DNA from 3 places in the Pantoea sp. X-Soil-ISGK-285 genome. Region 2 is predicted to be linked to each of the others. Evidence: predicted binding sites of a transcription regulator. Region 2 holds the regulator's gene; each other region holds the start of a gene.
What was found. Region 2 encodes PurR, which represses purine synthesis genes. Its sites were predicted from a motif close to CANGCAAACGTTTGCNTG; they were not measured.
Positions count from the first base shown of each region.

Region 1: the regulator PurR is predicted to act here: its motif matches at 1,891-1,908, upstream of purL (phosphoribosylformylglycinamidine synthase).
Region 3: the regulator PurR is predicted to act here: its motif matches at 1,535-1,552, upstream of purH (bifunctional phosphoribosylaminoimidazolecarboxamide formyltransferase/IMP cyclohydrolase).

Region 1 is NZ_AP035938.1:3,083,268-3,086,548, forward strand. It holds gene purL (phosphoribosylformylglycinamidine synthase) at 1-1,804, opposite strand, end outside; gene mltF (membrane-bound lytic murein transglycosylase MltF) at 2,072-3,281, shown strand, end outside.
Region 2 is NZ_AP035938.1:1,878,507-1,881,787, reverse strand. It holds gene AC6I8B_RS08975 (C40 family peptidase) at 1-751, shown strand, start outside; gene cydH (cytochrome bd-I oxidase subunit CydH) at 797-886, opposite strand; gene purR (HTH-type transcriptional repressor PurR) at 1,168-2,193, shown strand; gene punR (DNA-binding transcriptional activator PunR) at 2,190-3,095, opposite strand; gene punC (purine nucleoside transporter PunC) at 3,203-3,281, shown strand, end outside.
Region 3 is NZ_AP035938.1:269,263-272,543, forward strand. It holds gene purH (bifunctional phosphoribosylaminoimidazolecarboxamide formyltransferase/IMP cyclohydrolase) at 1-1,386, opposite strand, end outside; rRNA gene AC6I8B_RS01210 (16S ribosomal RNA) at 2,019-3,281, shown strand, end outside.

The sequences.
Region 1 (3,281 bases), 1.2 Mb from region 2:
CAAGTGGCATATCGATCGGCTTATTACCGAAATGACTATCTTCCAGGCTCAGGTGCAGCTCTTCGGTGGCTTCACCAATGACCGCGAACGGTGCGCGTTCACGCTGGCAAATTGCCTCAAACTGCGCCAGCTGATCGGGTGCCACTGCCATCACATAACGTTCCTGTGATTCGTTACACCAGACCTCCAGCGGACTCATGCCTGGCTCATCACTCAGGATGTCACGCAGGTTAAACCGGCCGCCACGACCGCCATCGCTGACCAGCTCCGGCATCGCATTGGAGAGGCCGCCAGCGCCCACGTCGTGGATAAACAGAATCGGGTTCTCATCGCCCAGCTGCCAGCAGCGGTCGATCACTTCCTGACAACGGCGCTCCATCTCCGGGTTATCACGCTGTACCGAGGCAAAGTCGAGATCGGCATCAGACTGACCCGAGGCCATCGATGACGCCGCGCCGCCGCCCAGGCCGATGTTCATTGCCGGACCGCCCAGCACCACCAGCTTCGCGCCTACGGTGATTTCACCTTTCTGCACGTGATCGGCACGGATATTCCCGATGCCGCCCGCCAGCATAATCGGCTTATGGTAGCCACGCAGCTCAGTGCCGTTGTGGCTGGTGACCTGCTCTTCATAGGTACGGAAGTAACCATTCAGAGCCGGACGACCAAATTCATTGTTAAATGCAGCACCGCCCAGTGGGCCATCGGTCATGATTTCCAGCGCGCTGACGATGCGGGCCGGTTTGCCGAAGTCCTCTTCCCACGGCTGTTCAAAGCCAGGGATACGCAGGTTCGATACGGAGAAACCGACGAGGCCCGCTTTTGGCTTAGAACCCCTTCCTGTTGCGCCTTCATCACGGATTTCACCACCGGAACCGGTCGCAGCACCGGGCCACGGCGAGATGGCCGTTGGGTGGTTATGGGTTTCCACCTTCATCAGGATGTGTGCGGCTTCCTGATGCCAGCGGTATTCGCTCTCTCCGGCGTCAGCAAAGAAGCGGCCAACCTCTGAGCCTTCCATCACGGCGGCGTTATCTTTATAAGCAGAGAGCACGTAGTCCGGCGTCTGCTCCATGGTGTTTTTGATCATCTTAAACAGCGACTTTGGCTGTTTCTCGCCGTCGATAATCCAGTCGGCGTTGAAGATCTTGTGACGACAGTGCTCAGAGTTCGCCTGCGCAAACATGTAGAGTTCAATGTCGTTGGGATTGCGGCCCAGTGCGGTAAACGCCGCCACCAGATAGTCGATTTCATCGTCGGCCAGCGCCAGACCCAGTGAGATATTCGCCTGAACCAGCGCCTGACGGCCCTCACCCAGCAGATCGACACTTTTCACCGGCTGTGGCGTGTGATGCGCGAACAGCTGTTCAGCCTGCGCCAGATCGCCGAAGACCGTTTCCATCATCCGATCGTGCAGCAGTGTGCCCAGCGTTTGCCACTGCGCTTCCGTCAGTTGTGGGGCCTGCACATAAAAGGCCAGGCCGCGCTCCAGGCGACGTACCTGCGGCAGGCCGCAGTTGTGGGCAATGTCCGTGGCTTTGGATGACCAGGGCGAAATGGTGCCGGGACGAGGCGTCACCAGCAGCAGACGCCCCTGTGGGGCATGTTCAGCGAGAGAGGGACCATATTTCAGCAGGCGCTGCAGACGGCTCTGTTCGTCAGCGCTTAAGGGCGTGCTGACATCAGCAAAATGGATGTACTCAGCGTAAATATCACTCACCGGCAGATGAGCGTCCTGAAAGCGGGTCAGCAGTTTGTTTACACGAAATGCCGACAGGGCGGGCGAACCACGCAGAATTTCCATTAATAAATCTCTCGTCAGGGCGCCGGGCGACGCTTCATTGGGCGCAACAGGGAAAACGGGGCGTATTATAGAGAAAGCGACCTCGCGACGAAACCGTTTGCGCACAATTTTTGGCGACCCGGATTTGCCTGAATTTTGCGCAAAAGCTGCTATAAAAGTTGCTCAGCGTGATTTTGTTGCGCAAAATGCCCCTCGCTCTGGGAGTTCAAAGAAGACAAATACTGCCTTTAAAAGACAGAGGCCTTAGAGCCAGCGAGAGATAACTATTTGAAACGCCTAAAATTTAATTATCTGTTTATCGGTCTGGTTGCCGTGCTGTTAGCGTTAGCGCTATGGCCATCCATTCCCTGGTATGGGGGTGGGCAGGACCAGATTTCACAGATTAAATCACGGGGAGTACTGCGTGTCAGTACCATCAATTCCCCGTTGACTTACTACACAGTGAACCAATCTCCGGCCGGTATGGATTATGAGCTGGCAAAACGCTTCGCCGATTATCTGGGCGTCAAACTCAAGGTGACAGTACGTCCCAACCTGAGCGATCTGTTTGACGATTTAGATGATGGCAAAGCCGATTTGCTGGCCGCGGGTCTGAACTACAACAGCGAACGCCTGACCCGCTATCAGACCGGGCCAGGCTACTACAACGTTTCGCAGCAGCTGGTCTATCGCGTGGATAAGCCACGCCCTAAAAACCTCGGTGACTTAAAGGGGCGGCTGACTGTTGCGTCTGGATCGGCGTATCTGTCAACGCTGAAGAGCGCGCGGTCAAATCAGTACCCCGATCTGGACTGGGCGATCTCCACCGATCAAAGTCCTAAAGCCCTGCTGGAAGCGGTGGCAGACGGCAAGCTCGACTATACGATTGGCGACTCCGTGACCATCGCTCTGCTGCAGCGCATCTATCCGCAGCTGGCGGTGGCGTTTGACGTCACTGATGAAGAGCCGGTCACCTGGTATGTGCGGCACAGCGATGACGACAGCCTGAATGCCGCGATGCTCGACTTCTTTAACGGTATGGGTGAAGAAGGGGCGATGGCGCGGCTGGAGGAGAAATATCTCGGCCACGTCGGCACCTTTGATTATGTCGATACCCGCACTTTCCTGCGCGCCATCGATAACACGCTGCCTGACATCAAACCGCTGTTTGAGAAGTACGCCACCAGCATTGACTGGCGACTGCTGGCGGCAATCTCCTATCAGGAGTCGCACTGGAACCCGCAGGCCACCTCCCCTACCGGCGTGCGCGGCATGATGATGCTGACCCGTAACACCGCTGAGAGCCTGGATGTGGGCGACCGGACCGATCCCGAACAGAGCATTCGCGGCGGCAGTCAGTATTTGCAGGATATGATGGCGAAGGTGCCGCAGACCATCCCGGAAGATGAGCGCATCTGGTTTGCGCTGGCGGCCTATAACATGGGCTATGCCCATATGCTGGATGTCCGTAAACTCACTGCCCGCCAGGGGGGTAATC
Region 2 (3,281 bases):
TTTCAACATCGCCGCTGCGTCGCCTCACGCGCCGGTGAACGTCAGTACGCATAAAGCAGAGAAAAAGAGTGCGCGCGACGATGAGCGTCGCAAGCGTCGCCCGGTCAAAACGGTGACGAAAAAGACTCGCCTCAGCCCGGTTCAAAAACTAAAAACAAAAAAACTGAAAAAAGTCGAACTCACCGCGAAACAGACGCCTGCTAAAAAGACCTCGCTAAAAACCGCCCGTCTCAGTAAGAACAAAGAGAAAAAACGTTATGGTCATCAGCGCCTGCTGAAAACCGCTGAGGTCACCACCAGCGAGACCGGCACGATTAAGATGAGCAAATCTCACCGTCAGCGCTACCAGAAGGCCCGCGAAACCGCGATGACCAAGCTGATGGGTCAGTTGGGTAAACCCTATCAGTGGGGCGGCACCTCTCCCCATACCGGTTTCGATTGCAGCGGCCTGGTCTGGTACGCCTATAAAGATCTGGTGAAGTTTAAGATCCCACGTACTGCTAACGAGATGTACCACCTGCGTGATGCCGCGCCGATCAAGCGTGAGTCGCTGGAGAAAGGCGATCTGGTCTTCTTCCGTATCAATGGACGCGGTACTGCGGACCATGTCGGCGTTTACCTGGGTGATGGCAAGTTTATCCAGTCGCCACGCACCGGCAAAGATATTCAGATCAGCGCGTTAGGAGAAGATTACTGGCAGCGCCACTATATTGGTGCCCGTCGGGTGATGACGCCAAAAACCATACGCTGAGCAGCAGAACAACCAGAAGAGAGCCGGGATAATCCCGGCTTTTTTTTAGTGCAGAATAGCGGTAAAACTAAAGGCCACAATCATCAGCAGACAGCCCGCGGTGGTCATTAAAGCCAGTTTAAGATCGGTACTCATTGCTTGCTCCTTAGTCACACAATTAGCAGGGGTATCGCATTTTCCCACAGGGCCCGGTAAAAATCTCGTTTTATCCGTTCAGCCTTGTTAGAATCCCGCCTTTGTTGCGCAACGCGCGCAACCCTGATTCCGTTTGCGCACGTTTTCAGGCGCTTTTACGCCGCCAGCGGCCTGTTTCCTGGCCATGAATGCTGCATTTTTGCGGAAAAAAACCTGAACAGACGCAAACGTTTAACACTACGCTTATCATAGAGTTAGATAAGCACTGGAGTCCGATTTTCATGGCAACAATTAAAGATGTGGCGAAACGCGCTGGCGTCTCAACGACCACCGTTTCGCACGTCATCAATAAAACCCGCTTTGTGGCTGAAGAGACGCGCAACGCGGTCTGGCAGGCGATTAAAGAACTGCACTACTCGCCGAGCGCCGTGGCGCGCAGCCTGAAAGTGAACCACACCAAAACGCTGGGCCTGCTTGCCACCTCCAGCGAAGCGCCCTATTTCGCTGAAATTATCGAAGCGGTTGAAAATCACTGCTTTGACAAAGGCTATACGCTGATTCTGGGTAATGCGCATAACGATCTGCAAAAACAGCGCGCCTATCTCAGCATGATGGCGCAGAAACGCGTCGATGGGCTGCTGGTGATGTGCTCTGAATATCCGGACGATCTGCTGCAGATGCTGGAAGAGAACCGCAATATCCCGATGGTGGTGATGGACTGGGGTGAATCGCGCGCCGACTTCACCGACACGGTACTGGATAATGCTTTCCAGGGCGGCTATCTGGCGGGACGCTATCTGATTGAACGCGGACACCGGGATATTGGTGCAATCCCCGGCCAGATGGAGCGTAACACCGGTGGCGGACGTCATGCCGGTTTCCTGAAGGCGATGGAAGAAGCGGGTATTCAGCCACGCGCCGAGTGGATTGTGCAGGGTGACTTTGAGCCGGAGTCGGGCTATCAGGCGATGCAGCAGATCCTGTCGCAGAAGCAGCGTCCCACGGCGGTGTTCTGTGGCGGTGACATCATGGCGATGGGCGCGATTTGCGCCGCCGACGAGATGGGTTTACGCGTCCCCCAGGATATTTCGGTGATCGGCTATGACAATGTGCGCAACGCCCGTTATTTTGCACCGGCCCTGACCACAGTGCATCAGCCTAAAGCCCAGCTGGGTGAGAAAGCGCTGGAAATGCTGCTGGACCGCATTACCAGTAAACGCGAAGTGTCACAAACGATTGAGGTCCATCCCACGCTGATTGAGCGCCGTTCCGTGGCCGATGGCCCGTTCCGCGACTATCGCCGTTAATGCTCGCTTAACCACTCCTGATTAAGCGTTTGCGCATCACCCAGATAGCTGAGCAACCAGCCTGTCGCCGGTGATGCGCGATCCTCTGCCCAGCTGACGCAGCATGGGCTGTCCGGAAACGCCACCGGCAGCGTCAGTTCAACCAGCTCGCCGCTGTCGAGCAGTGGCCTGGCCAGATGGCCCGGCACCATCGCCACACACAATCCCGCCTGCACGCACTCGAGCCCGGTTTGCCACTCCGGCACCACCAGCCGGCGCTGGTTATCCAGCGTCCATGTCATACGACGCGGCAGTGCGCGAGAAGTATCTTCCAGCACCAGGGATGGCCAGCTCCGCAGCGTGTCATCATCTATCTGGCTCGCCTGTGTCAGAGGATGGTCGGGCGCAACCACGCAGCGCCAGTTAAGCGTGCCCATATCCCGAAAAGCAAAACGTCCGCCCACCGGTATCGCCTGAGTGGCACCAATCGCCACTTCCACCCGGCCATCGGCCAGCGCATCCCAGACGCCGTTAAAGACTTCATAGCTGATGATCAGCTCCATATCAGGAAAGTGGCGATAGAAATCTTTGACCAGCTGCCGGGTGCGCTGAGGTTTAGCGATACGGTCAACGGCTATGCTTAGCTGGCCGCGCCAGCCGTTAGCCAGCTGCTGACACTGTCGCCGGGTGGCAAGCATTTTTTTGATGACGCTGCGTCCTTCCCGGACAAAATGCTCACCCGCCGGGGTCAGAACCACTTCGCGATGCTGCCGTTCAAACAGCGGTACCGCCAGCCAGTTTTCCAGCTGACGCACCGTATAGCTGATGGCAGAGGGCACCCGATGCAACTCCTGCGCGGCGGCGCTGAAGCTCCCCCCACGGGCGACAGCGTCAACCACTTCTAATGCATATTCTGACCACATAATCTGCCTTCAAAAATTTTAACAGCAATCGGCAAATATTACCGTTTCACAGCAGCAAACGCACCTTTTACACTCTGCCGCGTTTATCCTGCAAAAATGAGAATCAGATGCTGTCGAATAAAGGGTTTATGCCCTACCTTGCCCTGCTGAGCATGCTGGGCTTTTTAGCCACTGATATGTACCTGC
Region 3 (3,281 bases), 1.6 Mb from region 2:
GGCTGCTTTAATGCCGGCAATCTTAGCGGAATAGACACGGCTCATCTGTCCGGCACCGATACCGATGGTCATGTTGTCGCGTGCATAAACAATGGCGTTAGACTTAACGAACTTCGCTACTTTCCAGCAGAACAGCGCATCACGCAGTTCCTGTTCGGTTGGCTGACGTTTACTGACGACGCGCAGCTGGCTGGCATCAACCATGCCGAGATCGCGATCCTGTACCAGCAGACCCCCGTTGACGCGTTTGAAATCCAGTGCAGCAGTACGGTTTTGCCATTGGCCGCAGATCAGGACACGGACATTCTGCTTCGCGGCGGTAATTTTCAGCGCGGCCTCGGAAACCGCTGGCGCGATAATCACCTCAACAAACTGGCGGCTGATAATGGCCTGCGCAGTTGCTTCATCCAGCTCGCGGTTAAAGGCGATGATGCCGCCAAATGCGGAGGTCGGATCGGTCTGGTAAGCGCGATCATAGGCTGCCAGCAGAGAGTCACCGGTCGCTACGCCACAAGGGTTTGCATGTTTGACGATGACGCAGGCGGGTTCACTGAACTCTTTTACGCACTCCAGTGCAGCATCCGTGTCAGCAATGTTGTTATAGGAGAGCGCTTTACCCTGAACCTGCCGGGCAGTCGCCACTGAAGCTTCAGTGATATTCTCTTCTATATAGAAGGCAGCATCCTGATGGCTGTTTTCACCGTAGCGCATATCCTGCTTCTTAATGAAGTTCAGATTCAGGGTACGCGGGAAACGGCCGGCGGGCTGATTACGATCACCGTGATAGGCGGGCACCAGGCTGCCAAAGTAGTTAGCGATCATGCTGTCATACGCGGCGGTGTGTTCGAACGCTTTGATTGCCAGATCGAAACGGGTCTCAAGCGTCAGGCCATTTTCATGGGCATCCATTTCGGCAATGATCGCTTCGTAGTCGCCGCTGCTGACCACGATTGCCACATCTTTATGGTTCTTGGCAGCAGAGCGCACCATGGTCGGGCCACCGATGTCGATATTTTCCACTGCATCTTCCAGTGAACATCCTTCACGGGCGACGGTCTGTGCAAAGGGATAGAGGTTAACGACCACCATGTCGATTGGGCTGATGTCGTGCTGCGCCATAATGGCATCATCCTGGCCGCGACGACCTAAAATGCCGCCATGCACTTTGGGATGCAGGGTTTTGACGCGTCCATCCATCATTTCCGGGAAACCGGTGTAGTCAGAGACTTCTGTGACAGCCAGACCCGCATCCGCCAGCAGGCGAGCTGTTCCGCCTGTGGAGAGCAGTTCGACACCGCGACTTGAGAGCGCCTGAGCAAATTCGAGGATACCGGCTTTGTCAGAGACACTGAGCAATGCGCGGCGTACAGGACGAGTTTGTTGCATGGTGGTTTATCCCTTGGCTTTGTTTCGCGTATATAAGAGCGTTACATCAGGCTTTACAGCGGTTTTCTCTTCTCTATACAGGAAGAAAAAATCAAAAACCTCAGGTAACGCCCCGAAAAGGGGTGTCCGGAACTTCGCCCGGCATTGTAGCGAAAACGTTTGCGTGATGCTCGCCTAAATTTATCTGGCCCGACTAATGTGGATAACATTGTGTGTAACTGCGTATAACAGCCGCTTTTGCTGTGGAATGCAGCGAACGCTCTTTTTTATGCAATTTATGGGTTGCGCCTCTCAGGCAACTCCCTATAATGCGCATCCATCAACACGGAACACCGGCAACGGGAAACGGGTTGAGAGGCACAGGAGACTGCGCCGCCGGAGAAAAACTTCTGAAATAGAGGTTGACTCTGCAGGAGGAAAGCGTAATATACGCCACCTCGCAACAGGACGCTAACGCACTGTTCGCACTGCTCTTTAACAATTTATCAGACAATCTGTGTGGGCACTCGCAGGATTGATATCAGCGTCTCCGGACGTAAAAAATATCAAGTCTCACGAGTGAACACATAATGAAATTCATTATGACGTTTTACAGATGAGCACCGCTTAACTTGTTTAAGCAAATCAAACTTAAATTGAAGAGTTTGATCATGGCTCAGATTGAACGCTGGCGGCAGGCCTAACACATGCAAGTCGGACGGTAGCACAGAGAGCTTGCTCTCGGGTGACGAGTGGCGGACGGGTGAGTAATGTCTGGGGATCTGCCCGATAGAGGGGGATAACCACTGGAAACGGTGGCTAATACCGCATAACGTCGCAAGACCAAAGAGGGGGACCTTCGGGCCTCTCACTATCGGATGAACCCAGATGGGATTAGCTAGTAGGCGGGGTAATGGCCCACCTAGGCGACGATCCCTAGCTGGTCTGAGAGGATGACCAGCCACACTGGAACTGAGACACGGTCCAGACTCCTACGGGAGGCAGCAGTGGGGAATATTGCACAATGGGCGCAAGCCTGATGCAGCCATGCCGCGTGTATGAAGAAGGCCTTCGGGTTGTAAAGTACTTTCAGCGGGGAGGAAGGCGATGCGGTTAATAACCGCGTCGATTGACGTTACCCGCAGAAGAAGCACCGGCTAACTCCGTGCCAGCAGCCGCGGTAATACGGAGGGTGCAAGCGTTAATCGGAATTACTGGGCGTAAAGCGCACGCAGGCGGTCTGTTAAGTCAGATGTGAAATCCCCGGGCTTAACCTGGGAACTGCATTTGAAACTGGCAGGCTTGAGTCTTGTAGAGGGGGGTAGAATTCCAGGTGTAGCGGTGAAATGCGTAGAGATCTGGAGGAATACCGGTGGCGAAGGCGGCCCCCTGGACAAAGACTGACGCTCAGGTGCGAAAGCGTGGGGAGCAAACAGGATTAGATACCCTGGTAGTCCACGCCGTAAACGATGTCGACTTGGAGGTTGTTCCCTTGAGGAGTGGCTTCCGGAGCTAACGCGTTAAGTCGACCGCCTGGGGAGTACGGCCGCAAGGTTAAAACTCAAATGAATTGACGGGGGCCCGCACAAGCGGTGGAGCATGTGGTTTAATTCGATGCAACGCGAAGAACCTTACCTACTCTTGACATCCAGCGAACTTAGCAGAGATGCTTTGGTGCCTTCGGGAACGCTGAGACAGGTGCTGCATGGCTGTCGTCAGCTCGTGTTGTGAAATGTTGGGTTAAGTCCCGCAACGAGCGCAACCCTTATCCTTTGTTGCCAGCGATTCGGTCGGGAACTCAAAGGAGACTGCCGGTGATAAACCGGAGGAAGGTGGGGATGACGTCAAGTCATCATGGCCCTTACGAGTAGGGCTACACACGTGCTACAATGGCGCATACAAAGAGAAGCGACCTC